One region of the Paenibacillus sp. FSL H7-0716 genome, then DNA from elsewhere that is predicted to be linked to it. Evidence: riboswitches for the same ligand, from Rfam matches in the RefSeq annotation. Region 1 holds a riboswitch; the other holds the start of a gene.

Region 1 (3,115 bases):
CCGCCCTTAGTCACTTCATGTGCATAATAACTATTCGTAGCAAATTCAGGAACGGTTATAATGTTCTTACCTGGACGCAATTGCACACCTCTAGCCCAAACATTCCAAGCGGCCTCTTGTTGAGAAAAGACTAAAGAAGGTAGCTTATCGTTAGAAGCTGCGTCCACATAAACGTTGATCGTATCTCCAGGCATTGCAACGAGACCTGTAGGCTGGTTGTTCGTACCAAAACCAATTCTCAGGTTTTCCTGCGCATGCTTTTTCATATCTCCACGTTGTTCCGCCTCAATGATGGTACCTTCGATTTGAACCTCGCCATTAACCAGCTTCTTAGCTAGTTCCAATGAATCTTTAAGGATTGGATAGAGCGGATGTACTTTTGCCGCTTCCTCCAATTCATTGATTTTTGCAACGTTATTATAAGCAGACACAACCGCACTCATCGTTCCATCTGTGAAAATACCATTTACAGCTTCGCTTACTTTATCTTCTGTATAAAATCTAAATTCAGCCGCAAAAGGTCTGTTAATATTAGCTTTTGTGAACTTAAATTTTAATCTTTTAAACTTCGTCGGTTCGAATTTAAATTCCAGAAAATCATTGGTACTAATCGCGGTTCCGCTAGATACCAGTTGGAAGGTCTCTCCTTTACTCGTCTCTGATGCATAGATTTCAAAAGCCTCTGGGAATCCTTTGCGATTATCTCTAGCTAAAAAAGCTACTCTGTCCAGCACTTCCGCTTGCGCTAGTTCAAACACAACTTCATTCGTGAAGCTTGCATCATTGTTTTTGTTCGTTTCCCAATGCGTAGTGGGCTGGTCATCCAGCATATATTCAGGCTTCGTACCTGGGTAGCTTCCACCGTTCACCGTTACTTTTGATACGTTTGCATTTGGCATTCTATACGCTTGGCTATAGGCATTTTCATAGGCTGTACCATACCCTTTTAGCTTCGAAACCTTGGCTGCCGTTGCCTCTACCTGATGGTTCTCCAAAAGGATCTTTGCATTCTCTATCTCTTCTTTAAACTGCGTATACAGTGGATGTGCCTGCACTTCATTCTCTAAAGCTGTTAATTTCTCTGTCGTATTAAAGGCAGCACTAACTTGGCTCAGGGTATCATCTGTAAATAAATTTTTCATTTTAGCAGAGAGACTATCCTCTTTATAAAAAGAAAACTCAGCCGCACTCGCCCAATCTTGGTTCGCTTTTTTGAAGACAAATTTAAGTCTCTTAAAAACCGTAGGTGCGAACTGAATCTCCACTACATCACCGGTTGAGCCTGTATATTCTCCAGAAGACACGAGCGTAAAATCACCCGCATCGGTAGTGGAGCCATAGATATCAAATTCTTGAGCAAAACCTTTACCTTTAGCACCGGATTGCCTAGCCGCGTATACCATTCTATTTAATTCAGTGGACTCATTGAAAACAAACACAACCTCATTCGTAAACGTTGAACTATTCGGTTTGCCAGTCTCCCAATGCGTGCTCATATCCCCATCCATAGCCTTAGCTATAGGCGAGCCTGAGTAGTTGCCACCGTTATTTGTGATGGATTTAATATTTGCTGGATTCATTCTAAAAACCTCATTATAGGCATTTAGAGCATCCTTGCCGTACAGCTCAAACGGAATAACCGAAGCGTTGCTTAATAAGTTGACCTTACTTTGTGCCACTGTTGTTGTTACATTTACCTTGCTTACCTCACTTGCTAAAGCATAACCTGCCTCACTTGAAAAACTGGCCAACATGGCTGCCGATGTAGCGATCGCAATCATTTTCTTCATCACTTCTTACCCCCAGATGTCATATGAATCTCTCCAGTGCCCAAAAATGGGCACAAAAAAAACTACCCCAAAAGAGTAGCTTGATTGCGTATAAAGTCGCCTAAAAATTAAGACTTAATTTTTATTAAACCTTAACAAGCATAAACACCTGTGGCGTCCTTATAAGGACGGTAAGCGTTTAAGCGAGAAATATAAGATATTAAGTATAGGTGTATAACGTATACTTTCTTATATTTTAACAAAAAGCGTTACACACTCTTTGGCAGCTGGCTGACAATAGTTATGATAACCTTAGTCCCTTTAGCTTTGCGTCCCTACATTTCCATAGGTTTGCCTATGAAGTTTCGAATACATTCAAAGAGTAACATAAGCCTAGATCTGATCGCATGATTAATTGGTATGAAATGAGTATAGGTAATTGCAATTAGTTTTTCTTAGGTGATAGATATTATTTATTGACTATCCCGGAAGAGAAGGGCATCCTTTAGGACTGTAGGTCTACTTAACTCCCCGATCCAAACAAGCGCCGGAACCAATTCCATACATCGCCCGTGACGGGAATTAATCCGAAACCATGTTCGCCAACTGCGATTACACCATATGCCCATTGTCCGATAGCTATGGCACCCCCAGCGATCCTGCCTATCGCTATCGCACCAAACGCCGTATCCCCTATGGCGATGGCCCCCAACGCTTTTTCCGCGATTGCGATCGCTCCTACAGCCACCCCTGCTATCGCAATGGCTCCCACTGCGAAGCCAAGCCAGCTAAGTGCTATCGCTCCAAGGGCTAACCACATTCCTAGTGATATTGCTCCTAAGGATAGTACGCCCACGCTTATCGCACCTATGGAAATCAAGCCTACAGCTACATCTCCAATAGCGATTAATCCAACGGCTGTCTTCACACGGGGTTTACCTCCACGACCATACGCTTGACCTGAGTATCGCCCTAGATTACTGCGAATACTGATGACCGGAAAGGAGGGAGAAGGCCATTGATAATCAATCTCTCGTCCATCAAAGCCCCTAGAATCTGCCCAGCGCGTTACAAATTGATGCCATTTCATATCCATCCCGTCCCCCTTTTCAATTACCTAAATTGTACATCCCATTGAATTATCTGTAATCGGACTCTGACCTGAAATTCATCTCATCCTCTGGACGGATATATACTCATTAGGATTACTGTTTGGGAATAGGATCAGGCTTTCCAAATAAATATCCCTGAAACAACTGATAACCACTCTGCTTAAGCCATTCAAAGTCCTCTCTAAACTCCACCCCTTCTGCTAAAGGAACGGATTGGATTTCTAAAGCTTTTTC
Region 2 (3,115 bases), on a different contig from region 1:
CGGAGGCAAATTCCATATATGTTGCTGAACAAAGCTAACGATATTCAAAGTACACAAATAATTATCGGACAATCCAAGCGGATCTTGTGGGAAAAAATATGGAAACCACCAGTGATTAGGCCGATTTTGCGTCATGGGCGTCATATGGATGTGTTGATCGTGGCCGATTTTGATCCTCTCATTCAACTGGAAGAAACGTAGCGTTCTATATGTTATCTGAGGTTTGCCTTAATCAAAACGAAGGATTACGCAATAGGTACTTTTGGGGAGGAGTGAGATGTGTATTCACTCGAAGGACGACTTGTTATACTAGCTAGCGGCGGAAATCTTAATGCATTTGTGGAATTGGTTAACATGTACAAAGATAAAATATATGACGTGGCTTCTCGTATGTTAAAAAGTGGGCATGATGCGGAAGAGGTTGTGGCCGAAACTTTTATTCTTGTGTATCAAAATCTCAATAATGTCGATCTTTGTAATCATCTAAAAATCTGGATATTTAAGGTTGCTATGAATTCATGCTTGCAACGACTGCGGAAGCAGAAAGAAGCTTGGACACAGACGGAAGCAGCTTGTGAAACAGGATGCTTAACAGGCACACAGCAACAAGTGAATCAAGCCATTGATGCTTTACCAGAAAAACATAGGATGGTTGTTATTCTTTTTTATTGTCACCGCTTTTCACTGGGAGATGTAAGTAAAATATTAAATATGGATGTTGGAACGATCAAAACATATTTGCGCTATTGTCGAGAGTTTATCAGTGAAAGAGTAACCTATCATTGAGGATCTTGATAGATAAGGAGTTGGGAATATTGCCACTCTGGAATGTGAACGGGACTTCACTGTACTTTGAAGTTTATGGTAGAGGAACTCCCCTTATTTTTATTCATGGTTTTGGATTAACTCACGAGATGTTTGGGCCTCAGATAGAATTTTTCAAGAGATCATGTAAAATTGTACTTGTTGATCTAAGGGGAAACGGACAATCGGGGAAATTAATGGTTCCTAATGATAGCATCATTGAAACCCAATGTGAAGATCTCAGCATACTGCTTGCTTATTTGGGTATTAAACGAGCTGTACTCGTTGGCGTTTCGTATGGCGGTGTATTGGCCCAAAAATTCTCGCAATTATTTCCGGATCAAGTAAGTGCAATCATCATATCTGATAGCTTTAGTAAAAATGTCATGACAACCATTCCGGGAAAAATGTTATATGCGATAACTGCCGTCGGTTGGCTATCCTACTACTTGCCTGGTGAATTCTTTATACGCTCACTTAAGATTATGTATTACAGGTGGGACTTGGCTTACCGTGCGATAAGAAAAGGGATTCTGGAAAAAAGATCCAGAGAATTGCATAAACAGAGGATAGCTGTCAGTAGGATTGACTATACCCATTTTCTTCCCCTGATTGAAGTGCCCGTGTTGTGTATTGTAGGAGCAAATACACTTACAGGAGTTAGGCATATGAAGGAGACCGCGAAGTTGCTTGCTAATGTACGCTTTGAAGTTATTGAGGACTCTTATGATCCTAGCAATTTGTGTCAGCCACAACGATTTAATGAGAGTGTCCAACACTTTTTAGAGGAAAATCATTTAATAGAAACTAACGGGCTGATCCAAAGGTACTCTTAAGGACGAAAGTTTTGAGTATCCATACGAATTCAAATTCATATTTATGTGTAGCAGGATAAATCGTCGACTAAATTCATACTGGAAGAGGCAAAGCTGACCGAAAGGCAGTGACGCAAAGCCACGGATCTTCTCACTGTTCAAGTGATGACCGCCGGGTTACCCAATTTGCCAAACACGGCCTATGGGGTCGTGTTTTTGTTATTTGGAGGATTGGAGGGGAATAAGATATCCAAGCAGAATTTCATTCGAAATTGTCTACGATGGCTGGTAAAGCGAATATAAAAGTTGTGCTAGCTGACAACGACAGGGAATGGTGCCGTCGCTTTACTGGTTTGCTCGCAAAAGCGACGGATATTCATCTCATTAACATTTCCGTTACAAAAGAAGAGGCGCTGCGAGCTAGTTTACAGTTGGACGTGGATGTTGTGGTGGTGAATACAACACTTGGGTCGTCCGGGCACGATGGGCTAGATGCTTCCAAGGACATTCTTGCAAAAAAAGATATTCCAATTATTATCGTGGCCTCAAGTACAGACCCCGAAGTTGTTGTCGAAGCAATAACAGTCGGAGCGGTAAACTTTATAAGTAAAACCTATACGGGCGACATCATCATCGCAATTCGGGAAGCGTATCACCGTAGCTCCTCGTTACATCCGATAGCATCGAAGGTACTTCGCGAGGAACTCACCCGGTTGAAGCGTAAGGAACTTTGCTGTAAGCTGACCGTGACTGAAAAGGAAGTGCTGCAATTAATCGCTTGGGGCCATTCCAAATCCAAGTTGATTCAGTTGATGGGTATTTCACCTAATACAATGAAGACGCATGTTCGTCATATTAGTAGAAAGCTCGGTACGAAATCCATTAAAGAAGCAGCAGTAAAGGCAAAACGACTTGGACTAGAGAAACACTCGGACAATAAGGAGCACGATACCCGGTGACGATTTTCGATTTATTTCGACAAGGTTCTAAAGCATTAGGGTGACTAAAAAATCATCCTGCCGGATGGTATCGAAAATTGATAAAATTAGGTATAAGGTGGGATAGGAATTGATAGAAATGGCCCACTATGAATAGGAGGGATTTGTGGCAAAAGCAACTAAAAGATGAAGCATGGGATAGTTGTCTGTCATGTGGAGAACGGGACAAGTCCAATGTGGTTCTTGATTCTCATTCGCCGTTTGGGTTGTCCCAAAATGATGGATGAAAGGATGATCGACATGTGTCGAAAAGAAACGGAGTGTGGATTATGTCTGGATAGTCGGATAGGAAACGGGGGAGCGGCTTATGTTGTTAGCTGAACAGATAACCCCTTATGAAAAAGTTGAGAATTGGTTGATCGCGTACACGGATTGGAAAGCACGGCTGGAATATGCACAAACAGAGCTTACACACATTCCGGGATTGACAAAAGCGCTGCATGAAGTGGCGATATATGGCTGCGGCAAACCTAATGACACGTTGCTTCGCACAGTCAT

The links. Region 1 has a riboswitch for cyclic di-GMP ahead of MHH60_RS07350 (NPCBM/NEW2 domain-containing protein). Riboswitches for the same ligand answer to the same signal wherever they lie in the genome.
Region 2: linked by a shared signal. The riboswitch ahead of MHH60_RS28325 (response regulator transcription factor) and the one ahead of MHH60_RS07350 (NPCBM/NEW2 domain-containing protein) in region 1 are both predicted to bind cyclic di-GMP.

What each region holds. Positions count from the first base shown of each region.
Region 1 covers NZ_JBBODA010000004.1:170,918-174,032, reverse strand. Annotated here, with positions in the region: gene MHH60_RS07350 (NPCBM/NEW2 domain-containing protein) at 1-1,790, opposite strand, end outside; cyclic di-GMP riboswitch class I at 2,049-2,135, opposite strand; gene MHH60_RS07345 (hypothetical protein) at 2,293-2,859, opposite strand; gene MHH60_RS07340 (EAL domain-containing protein) at 2,975-3,115, opposite strand, start outside.
Region 2 covers NZ_JBBODA010000037.1:21,938-25,052, reverse strand. Annotated here, with positions in the region: gene MHH60_RS28340 (histidine kinase) at 1-201, shown strand, start outside; gene MHH60_RS28335 (sigma-70 family RNA polymerase sigma factor) at 280-786, shown strand; gene MHH60_RS28330 (alpha/beta fold hydrolase) at 831-1,640, shown strand; cyclic di-GMP riboswitch class I at 1,717-1,804, shown strand; gene MHH60_RS28325 (response regulator transcription factor) at 1,901-2,578, shown strand; gene MHH60_RS28320 (hypothetical protein) at 2,744-2,938, shown strand; gene MHH60_RS28315 (hypothetical protein) at 2,925-3,115, shown strand, end outside.